Linked DNA regions of Marinobacterium aestuarii. The protein of the gene in region 1 interacts with the protein of each later gene in a pairwise test. Links are inferred from orthologs where the notes say so. Each region holds a gene or a part of one and is shown on either strand. Other genes may lie near its edges.

Evidence for each region. The genes of interacting proteins can lie anywhere in the genome.
Region 2: the proteins of rep (region 1) and dnaB interact in binary tests that used the Escherichia coli proteins (3 or more experiments, as listed by UniProt). The link is inferred for Marinobacterium aestuarii from one-to-one orthologs.

The regions. Positions count from the first base shown.
Region 1 is NZ_CP015839.1:128,801-135,792, reverse strand. Bases 1,373-4,289 are described here. They hold rep (DNA helicase Rep), read right to left. Parts: upstream 3,879-4,289; coding sequence 1,866-3,878; downstream 1,373-1,865. Other genes in these bases: A8C75_RS00590 (two-component system response regulator), read left to right, coding at 4,233-4,289; A8C75_RS00600 (class I SAM-dependent methyltransferase), read right to left, coding at 1,373-1,842. Also shown: A8C75_RS00615 (PhoX family protein), read right to left, coding at 1-51; A8C75_RS00610 (HAD family hydrolase), read left to right, coding at 200-883; A8C75_RS00605 (acyl-CoA thioesterase), read left to right, coding at 880-1,272; more of A8C75_RS00600, read right to left, coding at 1,282-1,372; more of A8C75_RS00590, read left to right, coding at 4,290-5,912; A8C75_RS00585 (YifB family Mg chelatase-like AAA ATPase), read right to left, coding at 5,919-6,992. UniProt on the Escherichia coli protein: Rep helicase is a single-stranded (ss)DNA-dependent ATPase involved in DNA replication; it can initiate unwinding at a nick in the DNA. It binds to ssDNA and acts in a progressive fashion along the DNA in the 3' to 5' direction.
Region 2 is NZ_CP015839.1:1,070,935-1,077,900, forward strand. What follows is about bases 1,859-4,749. They hold dnaB (replicative DNA helicase), read left to right. Parts: upstream 1,859-2,550; coding sequence 2,551-3,948; downstream 3,949-4,749. Other genes in these bases: rplI (50S ribosomal protein L9), read left to right, coding at 1,859-2,301; A8C75_RS04705 (acyl-CoA thioesterase), read right to left, coding at 4,013-4,444; A8C75_RS04710 (glycine zipper 2TM domain-containing protein), read right to left, coding at 4,601-4,749. Outside these bases: A8C75_RS04675 (OsmC family protein), read left to right, coding at 1-67; rpsF (30S ribosomal protein S6), read left to right, coding at 279-692; rpsR (30S ribosomal protein S18), read left to right, coding at 725-952; A8C75_RS04690 (hypothetical protein), read left to right, coding at 968-1,816; more of rplI, read left to right, coding at 1,855-1,858; more of A8C75_RS04710, read right to left, coding at 4,750-5,134; bioA (adenosylmethionine--8-amino-7-oxononanoate transaminase), read right to left, coding at 5,239-6,531; tsaA (tRNA (N6-threonylcarbamoyladenosine(37)-N6)-methyltransferase TrmO), read right to left, coding at 6,634-6,966. UniProt on the Escherichia coli protein: The main replicative DNA helicase, it participates in initiation and elongation during chromosome replication. Travels ahead of the DNA replisome, separating dsDNA into templates for DNA synthesis.

The DNA of each region.
Region 1 (6,992 bases):
TTCCAGACCATCGGTATCCTGGGCATTAACATCAGACTGTGTTGGTTTCATGGAACTTCCTCCTGCAAGAATGGCGTGCATGCTAGTCAGTAAAGATGACCATCCCATGACAGCCTGCCGGCACATCCGCCGCCTGAGCGCACAAGCGGGAATATGCTAAAGTGCCCATCAACCAATAGCAGGGACAGGAAGCATCTGGATGGCACTGCACGCAATTCTGTTTGATCACGACGGCACTCTGGTGGATTCCGAGGCGGTCAACCTGCAACTCTGGCGCCAGGCGCTTGAGCCCTGGGGGCTGACGATTAGCGACGAGCTCTACTGGAGTCGCATGCTGGGCGTGCCTATCCGGCAAAACGCCGCCGATATTCTGGCGCTGCACAAGCCCGATGCCAGCCTAGAACAACTGATGACCGCCAAGCTCGCCGCCAACGCAGCTTATCTCGCCCACAACTACTTTCCCCAGATGCCGGGCGCCGATACGGTGGTGCGCGAGCTGGCAGCCAAGCTGCGTCTCGGGCTGGTCAGCGGCTCGCAGCGCAACTGCGTGCAGGCATCGCTGCGCGGCCACGTCTGGGAGCCGCTGTTCGAGCATGTGGTCACCGGTGATGATGTTCCTCGCAACAAGCCGGCGCCGGATGGCTATCTGCGGGCACTGTCACTGATGCAACTCGAGGCCGCTAACTGCATCGCAGTGGAAGACACCGCAGTGGGCGTCACCGCCGCCCATGCCGCAGGCCTGCCTGTGGTTGCCATTCGCAGCCCAGAGGCCATCAGCCACGACTTCTCATCCGCCACCGTTATCGTCGACAGTCTGGTCGAGGCCCACGCCTGGATCAATCAGCAGCTAACCGACTCTTCAACGACACAGGAAACCCCATGACACAGCCATTTCGGCTTGAATTCCAGGTGCGGGACTATGAACTGGATATGCAGGGCATCGTTAATAACGGCGTCTATTTCAACTACCTGGAACACGCCCGCCACGAGTACCTGCAGGCAAAAGGGGTGGACTTCGCCGCCCTGACCCGCGACGGCATTCATCTGGTAGTGATTCGCAGCGAACTGGATTACAAGGCGCCCCTGAAAAGTGGCGACCGTTTTGTGGTCGAGGTCACGACCGAGCGCCTGGGCAAGGTCCGTTTCGGCTTTCGCCAGCGGGTCATTCGTCTGGCCGACGACAAGGTCATGCTCGAAGGTCTGGTGACAGGCACGGCACTGAACGAACGCGGCCGGCCCTATATCTCGCCGGCGATCGAATCCCTGTTCTAGCAGCCAGGGTCAGCGGCGGCGAAACAGATAATCGTCGAAGCAGTCGTCGTCGCGCGTCACACTCACACAGCTCAGCAGCTCAAGGGCAGGATCAATTGCCTTGAGTTCGCCGGGCGCTACACAGAAGCGGGCAGGGAAGCCGTGCCGCTCATTCTGCTGCAGGTTGAAGGTGCTGAATGCCAGCAGGCCGCCGGGCACCAGGGCACTAGCCAGTTGCGGCCAGAGCGCAGCTTCGGGCTTGTAGCGACACACCAGGATGTTATCGAAAGGCCCGAGGCCCTGCAGGCAGTCCGGCTGAGCCAAATCACGGCAGTGAGTCTGGATTGCCAGCTGTTCGGCACTGGCAAAGTCCAACAGGCGAGCCAAACCAACCCCGGCGATATCCACCGCCGTTACCGCAAAGCCCAGCCGCGCCAGCGCAAGGCTGGCAGCACCGTCGCCGGCGGCCAGGTCCAGCACCGAACCCGGCAGCAGCCCGGGCGCCGTCTGGGTCACAAAGGCAGGGGTTGCGGGAGCTACCTGCGAGCGGGCCTCGTAGCGACGATTCCATTTTTCCCGTGCGGCATTCATCTGCAAATCCTTGAAAAAACGAACTAAAAGCTGTCGAGCAGGCTTTTGAGGCTGTTCAGCGTGGCCTTGCCCCGCGCCTTGTTCTGGTCCTGATTGCGCTCCAGCCCCTCGATCACCAGGTCTTCCTGGGGCACTTCATCGATAAAGCGGCTCGGCAGGCAGTCCACCATCTCACCGTACTGCTTGCGCTGGCGCGCCAGGGTCATGGTGAGGGTTTCCCGCGCCCGGGTGATGCCCACGTAGGCCAGCCGGCGCTCTTCCTCGATGGTGCCGGTTTCGATGCTGTTGCGGTGCGGCAGCAACTCTTCTTCCATGCCCATCATGAAGACATGGGGAAACTCCAGTCCCTTGGACGCATGCAGCGTCATAAGCTGCACCCGGTCGGAGTCATCCTCTTCTTCCTGCCGATCCAGCAAGTCGAGCAGGATCAGGCGGGTAATGGTTTCCTCGATACCGGCATCGGGGTCGTCTTCACGCAGCCTGTCCAGGGTGGAACGGATGGAGTCGAGCAGAAACCAGACGTTCTGTACCCGCTTGTCCGCCGCCGCTTCACTGGCAGTGTTCTGCCGTATCCAGCCTTCGTAGTCGATATCCCGCACCATTTCGCGAATGGCATCCACCGGATCGACTGCCTGGCACTGGCGATAGATGCGCTGCATCCAGTCGCGGAAACGGCGCAGACGATCGATGGCCTGGGCCGGCAGCATCTGCTCGAGCCCCATTTCGTCACAGGCCGCAAACATGCTCACCTGACGTTCGGAAGCGTAGGTACCGAGCTTTTGCAGCGTACTGGGGCCTATCTCGCGCTTGGGCGTATTGATGATGCGCAGGAAAGCGTTGTCATCATCCGGGTTGATCAGCACCTTGAGGTAGGCCATCACATCCTTGATCTCGGCACGGGAGAAAAAGGAGGTACCGCCACTGAGCTTGTAAGGCACCTGGTAGGCCTGCAGCTTGACTTCCAGCAGACGGGCCTGGAAGTTGCCGCGATAAAGAATGGCGAAATCCTTGAAGGGCACGGCCTTGCGCAGGTGCCGATCGAGGATTTCGGTGGCGATGCGCTCGCACTCGGTTTCTTCGTTGCGGTTATAGATCACCCGGATCGGCTCGCCATAGCCCATGTCGCTCCACAGCGTCTTTTCGAACACGTGGGGGTTGTTGGCGATCAGGGTATTGGCAGCCTTCAGTATCAAGCGCGTCGAACGGTAGTTCTGCTCCAGCTTGACCACTTTCAGACTCGGGAAGTCTTCATTGAGCTGAATCAGGTTCTCGGGCCGCGCGCCGCGCCAGGCGTAGATCGACTGATCGTCGTCACCCACCACCGTCAGGGCGCCGCGATGCCCCACCAGCTGGCGCACCAGCCGGTACTGCGACAGGTTGGTGTCCTGATACTCGTCCACCAGCAGATAGCGGATACGCCCCTGCCAGCGCTGCAGCACCTCGGGATTGTTCTGGAACAGCCGCACCGGAATCAGGATCAGGTCATCGAAATCCACCGCGTTATAGGCGCGCAGATGGATCTCGTAGGCGTCATAGGCACGGGCCGCCAGCAGCTCGTCCGGGCCCTGGGCCTCGGCCAGCGCCTGGCTGGGCTCCAGCATGTCGTTTTTCCAGTTCGAGATCTGGTTGCGTACGGTGTCGACCTGGTCGGCATCCTCGTCCTGCTGCAGCATCAGATCGCGCAGCAACGCCTTGCTGTCCTGGTCATCGAACAGCGAAAAAGCAGGCTTCAATCCCAGGATACGGTGTTCCCGGCGAATGATATTGAGACCCAGGTTGTGGAAGGTGGACACTGTCAGGCCACGGGCTTCCTTGCCTTTCACTAGCTGACTGACCCGCTCCTTCATCTCGCGGGAGGCCTTGTTGGTGAAGGTTACGGCGGCGATATGGCGCCCTTCAACACCGCATTTCTGGATCAGATAGGCGATCTTGCGCGTGATAACGCTGGTCTTGCCGGAGCCTGCGCCGGCCAAAACCAGCAGCGGGCCACCCACATACTCCACCGCTTCTTTCTGTCTGGGATTGAGCTTGCTCATGAGTCAATAGTCAAAAAAGTGCTAAAGCCGTCGGAAACACGGCCGCTAACGGTCAATATCGGAAGGGGAAACCAGAACAGAGTAGGTTCTGGAGACATTCAAGGATTGACTGAAATGACAGCAACAAATGCCTGATTAAACGGGCTTTCGCTGTCATTTGTAGTGTTGGCGACTCGTGCTAAGTGTATCCTGCAAGCGCGCAGGACGGCGTATTATGCCACGAACAGGGCCACACAAGCACAAAGGATCCCTCACCAACCGCCGGCGGCAGTCCAACGCACGCACCTGTGTATTGCTGTCCATTTGTGGGGTATTAACCTGATGCAGTCTGCCCAGCGACAAAGCAGCGAGTCAGTGATCAAACTGCTGATCGTCGCAGATGACCTCCAGACATCGGACAAAATCAGCACTCTGCTCAACACTGAACATGTATACGACATACAACAATGTGCCGATGTGTCCCAGGCACTTATTCTGATCGGCTGCGAGAAGGTCGACCTGCTGTTTCTCTGCCTGCCGGCAAACTACTTGCTCGACAATGCCACCCTGCTGACGCTCCAGCGTTGCAACAGCAGCATTCCCATCATAGTGCTGGACGACGACATCAATGACCTGACCGGGCGCAAGCTGCTGAATCAGGCCGTGGCCGACTACCTGCCACTGCGGACACTGGCCGCCGACACTCTGCAGCGCGCCATTCGCTATGTGCTGGGCAGCCAGCGCCAGCACGCCCAGATCGATTACCTGCGCCATGCTGACCCGCTCACCTCCATTGGTAACCGACAGTTTTTCTACCGCCAGCTGCTCGAAGCCCTGGCGCGCATCGACAGCCACCAGCACGGTGTGGCGCTGATCACGGTGGATCTCGATGGTTTTCGCAAGTTCAACAACAGCATTGGCCATTCCGCCGGCGACGATGTGGTGCGCCAGCTGAGCCAGCGACTGCAAACCTGCCTGCAGGACGAACAGCTGTGCCGTATTGGTGGCGACGAGTTCGCCATTATTCTGGAAGCCGAGCCGGACACCGACCTGCGCGCCAGCACCCTTGGGCTCATTACCCGACTGATGCAGCATGTCAGCCACCCCTACCAGTGCTCTGAACGGGAAATCATGCTGCCCAGCAGTATAGGCGTTGCCTTTGCACCGGAGCACAGCCGGGAGCTGGACTCGCTTATTCGCCAGGCCTCCCAGGCACGGCTGCGGGCCAAGCAGCTGCACGGCTGCAGCTACGCCATATTCGAAGCCGACAAGGATACCGACCCCGCCACCCAGATTACGCTGGAACCGGAGCTGTGGAGCGGCCTGCGCCAGGAACAGTTCGTGCTTTACTACCAGCCGCGCATCGATCTGCGCACCGGCAAGATCATAGGCGCCGAAGCCCTGATGCGCTGGAACCATCCCGAACGCGGGCTGGTACAGCCGGATGAATTCATCCCCATCGCCGAGAAAACCGGCCTTATAGTCCCCATGGGTTACTGGGCGATTCACCAGGCCGGCCAGGACATGCTCAAATTCAAGGAAGCGGGTTTTCGCTACGGCAGCATTGGCGTCAACCTGTCATTTCGACAGTTCAAGGATGATTTCCTCGCCAAGACGATCCGCCGCATTATCGACAAGAACCAGATAGACCCGCACCGGCTGGAGTTCGAACTCACCGAAACCGCACTCTTCTCCGACGAGGCCCATGTACAGAGCTGCCTGAAAGAACTCAGTGCCCTGGGCATTGATTTCTCGCTGGACGACTTCGGCACCGGCTACTCGTCTTTTTCGCTGCTGCAGAAACTGCCGATCAGCACCCTCAAGATCGACAAGTCCTTCGTCGCCGGTGTGAATCAGAACAAGGATGATGAAGAGATTGTGCGCGCCATCATTAATCTGGCGCACAACCTGCAGAAAAAGGTCATCGCCGAAGGCGTCGAAAACAAGGCCCAGCTGGAGTTTTTGATCCGTCACGACTGTGATCAGGTGCAGGGGTATTTCTTCAGCCCACCCGTACCGATCGAAGACTTTATGCGTATGCTGCGCGGGAACTGACAAGGCTCAACGCGCCCCTGAACCGCCCTGGCGCAGCAATCCCTGGCGAAAGCTCAGCGCTTCCAGCAACTGTGCTTCACCGACCCGTTCCTCTGCAGCCAGATCCGCCAGGGTGCGCGCCACCCGCAAAATGCGGTGACAGGCACGAGCCGAAAGCCCCAGCTTGGTTGCGGCATTCACCAGCAAGTCCCGCTGCGGCGGTGCCAGGCCACAAACCTGATCCAGTTCAGCCGCACCCAGATCCCGATTGGGCCGTCCCTGGCGCGCCTGCTGCAGGCTCATGGCAGCGGCCACGCGCTGGGCCACCACGCCACTGGCTTCACCCCGCCCGCTCGCCGGGTCCAGCAGCTGGGCCGGGTCCAGCGCCTTCACATTCAGCTGCATATCGAAGCGATCCAGCAGTGGGCCCGAGATGCGCCCCTGATAGCGCTGAATCTGATCCGGCGTACAGCGACAGCGGCCCGACGGATCACCGAAATAGCCACAGGGGCAGGGATTCATCGCGGCCAGCAATTGAAATCGAGCTGGGAAAAGCATCTGACTGGCGGCGCGGGAGATCAGAATTTCACCGGTTTCCAGTGGCTCGCGCAGTACATCCAGCACAGCGCGGGGAAACTCCGGCAGCTCATCCAGAAACAGTACGCCCTGGTGCGCCAGGGAAATTTCACCGGGCCTTGGCTGACTGCCGCCGCCCACCAGCGCCACCGCGGAGGCCGTATGGTGCGGATTGCGAAAGGGCCGGCTGCCGTGACCCACTGTATCAATGGCACAGCCCGCCACCGAATACACCGCCGCCACTTCGAGCCGTTCCTGCTCCCCCAATACTGGCAACAGCCCCGGCAAGCGCGCCGCCAGCATGCTCTTGCCACTGCCGGGCGGGCCGCTGAAAAGTAAATTATGACTGCCGGCGGCAGCGACCTCGAGCGCCCGGCGCGCCTGATACTGTCCCTTGACCTCGATCAGGTCCGGCAGGCCCGTTACGGCCGGCGGCGGCACTGCTACTGCAGACTCCAGAGTGCTGTCGCCACGCAGGGCTGAACAGACCTGCAACAGATGATCGGCAACCCGCACATCGCAGCC
Region 2 (6,966 bases), 940 kb from region 1 along the record:
GCTGATGCTGGAGAAGGGCGGCGTCAAAATGAGCCACAGCTACGAGATCATCGAGCTCGACGTTTAAGGTTCAAAGTCCGAAGCCTAAAGCTTACGGCTTAAACAGAGAAGCCGAAGGCCATGCCTTCGGTTTTATCTGGCTGCATTGCATCTGCTGTGTGATCTGCGTATAATTCCGCGTCCATTTGTACTTCATTAACCTCCTTGCTTTCGCGTGCATACACAGGTTTTCCCTGTTTAAGAGCTCGTCGAAGGCTGTAAAACCGAAAGGAGTTCCAATGCGTCATTATGAAATCGTATTTCTGGTTCACCCGAACCAGAGCGAGCAGGTTCCTGCGATGGTTGAGCGTTACACCGGCGTTATCGAAGGTGCTGACGGCAAGATCCACCGCATGGAAGACTGGGGTCGCCGTCAGCTGGCTTACCCAATCAACAATGCTCACAAAGCACACTACATTCTGATGAACGTAGAATGCAGCCAGGAAGTTCTGGACGAGCTGGAAAACATGTTCCGCTACAACGATGCCGTTCTGCGTAACATGTTCATCCGTCGTAAAGAAGCGATCACTGAAGTTTCTCCGATCAAAGCTGCTGAATCCCGCGAAGAGCGCAAGCCACGTCGTGAAGATTCCCGGCCAGAAAGGCAGGAAGAGAAACCGGCTGAAGCGACTGAAGAAGCTGCTGCCGAGTAACCCCACCTTTTATTTGATTGAGGAGAAATCCCATGGCTCGTTTTTTCCGTCGCCGCAAGTTCTGCCGTTTCACGGCGGAAGGTGTTAAAGAGATCGATTACAAAGATCTGGAAGTCCTGAAAGGTTACATCACCGAAACAGGCAAGATCGTACCCAGCCGCATCACCGGCACCAAGGCGCGCTACCAGCGTCAGCTGGCGACTGCGATCAAGCGTGCGCGCTTTGTCGCTCTGCTGCCGTACACCGATAGCCACCTGTAAGCCGGGTTAGTCGTCATGCGCAAGCTGGCTGAGCTGATAATGCGCGGCCGCTCGCAGGCGATACTGGTGGTGTTTATCGCCACCATGCTGCCGATGATGTACTGGATCAGCGCAGCGGCCGTCGGCCTGGTCACCCTCAGAAGAGGGACCAGCGAGGGTGCCGGACTCCTGGCCTGGAGCTTGCTTCCGGCCGGAGCCTGGGGGCTGATCGGAGATCCGACCCCCGCTCTGGTTATCCTGGGTACTTACGTACTTGCAGTGATACTCAGACGGACGGTGTCCTGGGGCAGCACCCTTGCGGTTCTGATACCCGTGGGTGTAATCGCCGGCATTGCTCTTGAGCAGATGCTGCGCGAGGTTCTGGGGCAGTTGGTCGAGGTTGTGCAGGAACTGCTGGCACAGTCGCAGGCGACAGTGCCAGGCGCCGAGCTCGGTGCCGATGGCTGGTATCAGTTGCTTGCCGGTGGCCTTAGTGCCTCCCATGCAGCAATGATGCTGGCCAGTCTAGTGCTGGCACGCTGGTGGCAGTCGGTACTGTACAACCCCGGTGGCTTCCGCGAGGAATTTCACCGGCTCAGACTGAGCCCGTCACTGACACTGGCTGTCATGGCGGTGCTGGTCCTGGGGCCACAGTTCGGTCTCGTAATGGTGCACTGGTTGCCATTACTGGTTTTGCCGCTGGTATTTGCCGGTCTGGCACTGGTTCACGGCAGCGTGGCCAAACGGAAAGTAGGGGGTACCTGGCTGTTCATGTTTTACATGGCGGTCGTGGTGCTGGGTCCTTACCTGATTACGATGCTGGTGTTGCTGGCTGTGATAGACAGCCTGGTCGATATCCGTCGACGCATACCGGCCAAGACTTAGTACTGCAATGACATTTGCAGAACAAAGAGGTTTACGAGATGGAAGTTATTCTGCTCGAAAAAGTTAGCAAGCTGGGTAACCTGGGTGACAAGGTTAACGTTAAAGCCGGTTTCGGTCGTAACTACCTGGTTCCTCAGGGCAAGGCTGTATCTGCCACTGAAAACAACGTCGCGAAGTTCGAAGAACGTCGTGCGGAACTGGAAGCTTCTGCTGCCGCCAAGCTGAGCGACGCTCAGGCGCGTGCAGCGCAGCTGAACGAACTGGAACTGTCTGTTGTTGCCAAAGCTGGCGACGAAGGCAAGCTGTTCGGTTCTATCGGTACTCGCGATATCGCTGATGCGATCTCCGGCTCCGGTGTTGTTGTTCAGAAAAGTGAAGTTCGTCTGCCAGAAGGTGCTATCCGCACGACTGGCGAGTTCGAAATCAACTTGCAGCTGCACGCTGAAGTGAATGCGACAATCAAGCTGAACGTTGTTGGCGAATAATTTCGTCTGACAATTTGTTTGCTGAAAAGGCACTGCGTAGAATACTGCGCAGTGCCTTTTTTTATGTACAGGATGTACGGTATGCCGCGGGCGCATGGGGCGTTTTTTGCTCCTGCAAAAACGGCATTCACGCCTTCCCTGGCGCTCATGCGCAGGAGCGGCGCATTGGTGATGCCTGGCACCAGGAGTGGGTATAGAGGCACGGCTCAGCGATAGATAGACCCCTGTTTTCGGCTTGTAGGTTATACGATGGACTTTTCAGAACTGCATGATGATGATCTGGCCAGTATCAAGCTGCCACCGCACTCCATAGAGGCGGAGCAGTCGGTACTCGGCGGGCTGATGCTGGACAACAGCACCTGGGATACCGTGTCCGAGATACTGACCGAAGATCTGTTCTACCGTCGGGATCATCGTCTGATTTTCCGCTCCATGGACAGGCTGATCAATGCCAGTCAGCCGGTCGATGTGGTGACGGTGCAGGAAGAGCTCGACCGGGTCGGTGAACTTGAAGCCGGTGGCGGGCTGGAGTATCTGGTGACGCTGGCGCGCAACACGCCTAGTGCCTCGAACATTCGCGCCTATTCCGAGATCGTGCGTGACCGCGCCCTGCTGCGCCAGATGATCTCGGTGTCCCAGGAAATTTCCGACAGTGCCTTCAATCCCGAGGGGATGCTGCCGGAGGATCTGCTCAACGATGCCGAGCGCAAGATCTTTCAGATCGCCGAGAGCCGGCCGAACCAGGGTGGCCCTGAGCCGGTTAATCCGCTGCTGAAAAAGGCCGTTGAGCGCATCGACATGCTGTTCAACAATGCCGAGGCCATGACCGGGGTGTCCACCGGCTTTGATGATCTGGACGAGAGCACCACGGGTCTGCAACCATCGGATCTGATTATCATTGCGGCGCGTCCGTCCATGGGTAAAACCACCTTCGCCATGAACCTGGTGGAAAATGCCCTGATGCTCAGTGGCCGTCCGGTGCTGGTGTTCAGCCTGGAAATGCCCGCCGACCAGCTGGTGACACGTATGCTGTCATCCCTTGGTCGCATTAACCAGACCAAGGTGCGTACCGGTCAGCTGGAAGAGGAAGACTGGCCGCGTCTCACCACGGCGGTCAATATGCTGCGGGACAAGCCGCTCTATATCGACGACACGGCCGGTATAAGCCCCAATGAAATGCGTTCCCGGGCGCGGCGTATCAAGCGCGAACACGGCGATCTGGCCCTGATCATGATCGACTATCTGCAGCTGATGCAGATCAAGGGCACCAAGATGGAAAGCCGCACGGCAGAAATCTCCGAGATATCCCGTTCCCTCAAGTCCCTGGCCAAGGAAATGGAGTGCCCGGTGGTGGCGCTGTCGCAGCTTAACCGAGCGCTGGAGCAGCGCCCCAACAAGCGCCCGGTGAACTCCGACCTGCGTGAATCCGGCGCCATCGAGCAGGATGCCGACGTCATCATGTTTATCTACCGTGATGAGGTCTACAACGAGGACAGCGAGCAGAAGGGGATCGCCGAAATCATTATCGGCAAGCAGCGAAACGGTCCCATCGGCACCGCGCGACTGGCCTTTATCGGCAAGTACACCCGCTTCGAGAATCTGGCGCCGCAGCACTACGAAGAATACGGCGGCTTTGACGGCGGCTGATGCCGGTTGTTAAAGCGTCTGCCTCTGTTAACAGCCCTGACCAGGGCTGTTTCCGTATCTGGGGTCAGGTGGTTTTCTGCATGCGGTCGCGGAATTTCTGCGGCACGGCCGTGACCTTGCGTTCTTCGTAGTCGAAAAACACCATACCGGTTTTGGCGTGGGCCACCTCCACCGCGGTTTGCTTGTTGCTCAGCAGATAATAGAAATCACAGCCGTACTTGTTGAAGTCGCTGATGCAGACATCGATCTGCAGCACGTCACCGTGAAAGCCCTCTGCCTTATAGATCACCGCCGAGTCGGTCATGATCATGCCCACCCCCTCGACGTTCAGTTCACCATAGTTGTACTGTGCCAGAAAGCGCACCCGGGCTTCGTGAATCAGGGAAACGATGGAGTCGTTGCTCAGGTGTCCGCCGTAATTGATATCGCTGATGCGTACCGGCATTTCGGTGGTAAAGGTAAAGTGCTCTGGCATCTCAATCTTGATACGTGGCATTGCTGTTTCCGCTGCAGACCCATGTCATTAAAGCATAATGAAAACAGGCGCTTGGGTCGAGCCTGAGGTGCAAGCTGCAGGCGAGCGCCGCAGCCTGTCGCCAAACACAGAAAAGGGGCCGACGAAGGGCCCCTGTGTACGCGATATGCTGTGGTCTTACTGGGCGTTCAGCACCAGCTGGCCATCCTTGAGCGGGATGCTGTTGCCGGGGTTGTGATCCATGCGCACCGAGGCCACCTGTTCGCCGATGCGGTATTCGACATCGTAGCCAATCAGGTCCTTGCGGCTGTCGGTTACGGTGTTGCAGACCCGTTCGGTGGTGCTGTAGGTGTCTTTTTCCTGCAGGTTCTTCTGTACCTGATTGCCGGCATAACCCCCGGCGGCGACGCCAGCGATGGTCGCCAGCTTCTTGCCGTTACCACCGCCAACCTGCTTGCCCAGCAGACCGCCGACGACGGCACCGACGACGGAGCCAGCAACGCGGTTTTCATCCTTCACCGGTGCCTGGCGGGTGACAACGCGGTCTTCGCAGACTTCCCGTGGCACCTTGGTGGTCTTGTAGGCTTCAGTGACCTTGAGCACCTCGGCTTCGGCGGGAGCCGAGTTCATCATCTGATATCCGGCGAAGCCGCCACCGGCGGTGACGAGGACGGCGCCGAGCACTGTACCTACGAGCATCGATTTGTTCATCTTTGTATCTCCCGGGCAAAGGTTGTCGGGCTACCTCTGCGGTCTGAATATCTTTGACTACACAGCATAGTCCAAAGTGCCTGTACCTGAGTTGAACGGCCGGGTCAGGCGCGGGACAGTACCCGCACCATGGCGCTGGTCAGGCTTGCCAGGTCCTCATTGTTCATGACATACGGGGGCATCACATAGACCAGCTTGCCAAAGGGCCTGATCCAGATGCCCTCGGCGACGAACTCCTTCTGGATGGCCACGGTGTTCACCGGGGCTTTCATCTCCACCACACCTATGGCGCCCAGACAACGCACCTCGGCCACGCCTGCCAGTTCGGCGGCGGGGGCAAGACCGGTCTTGAGGCCGCGCTCGATACGGGCGACATTGCCGGCCCAGTCTCCCTCCTGCAGCAGTCGCAGGCTGGTGGCCGCGACGGCGCAGGCCAGGGGGTTGGCCATAAAGGTCGGGCCATGCATAAAGCAGCCGGCGCCGCCTGCGGAGATGGTTTCGCCTATATCGCTGCGCGTCAGGGTGGCCGCCAGGGTCATGTAACCGCCAGTCAGGGCCTTGCCGACGCAGAGAATGTCGGGGGTAATGCCGGCGTGCTCGCAGGCAAACAGCTTGCCGGTGCGGCCAAAGCCGGTGGCGACTTCATCGGCAATCAGCAGCACCTGGTACTCGTCACAGAGTGCGCGGGCGCGCTTGAGGTACCCGGGATGATAGAAGCGCATGCCGCCGGCACCCTGGACTATGGGTTCCAGGATCAGGGCGGCAATGTGCGCGTGCTCTTTGGCCAGCAGGCGTTCCAGCGCGCTGATGTCGGCCTCGTCCCAGTCGCCGCCGAAGGGGATTTCGGGGCGCGGGGCGAAGAACTGCTGCGGCAGTACACCGGTAAAGATTTCATGCATGCCGCCGACCGGGTCACACACCGACATGGCACCAAAGGTGTCGCCGTGATAGCCGCTGCGAATGGTCAGCAGGCGGTGCTTGGCCGGCAGGCCCTTGGCGTGCCAGTACTGAATCGCCATCTTGATCGCCACTTCCACCGCCACCGAACCTGAGTCGGCGATAAATACCTTGTCGAGCCCCTCCGGGGTCATCTCTACCAGGCGTCGGGCCAGTTCGATGGCAGGCTCATGGGTGATGCCGCCGAACATGACATGGCTCATGCGATCAATCTGGGCATGGGCCGCGGCATTAAGCTCCGGGTGGCCATAGCCGTGAATGACCGACCACCAGGACGCCATGCCGTCGATCAGCTGGCGGCCATCGGCCAGCTCCAGTCGCACACCTTTGGCGGCCACCACCGGGTAGGCCGGTGGCGGGTTGATCATCGACGAGTAGGGATGCCAGATGTGCTGCTGATCGAATGCTATCTGTTCAGATGTAATCTCTGGGCTGGGCATGAAAACTCCCTGTGGATAAATAATGAGCGCTATTAAAGCGAGCAACGCACCCGGGCGCAAGCACCGATCTGGCCCTGCGGCTCTGTCTGTGGTGGCTGAGCGTCAGTCGGCGTGGGGCCGGATCTCCAGAACCCGGATCTTGTCCTGATCGATGCTCCAGCGGACATTCAGATCATGCAGACGAATGCCGTAGATGCGCTCGGCCTGCTTTTTCTGATAGGCCGGGCGCGGGTCGCAGCGCAGCAGGTCTTCGATCTGCTGGCGCAGCGGTTCTTGGCGGCGGCGTTCGTAATCACTGCAGAAGTGCTCCGCTTGCTCGCTGAAATGCACCGGCAGATCCAGCAGCTCGATGCGCCCGGCCAGCTCGAAGGTGGCGCTGTCGATACGGTCCGAGTAGGGCAGGTAGGGCTTGATATCGAACACCGGGGTCTGATC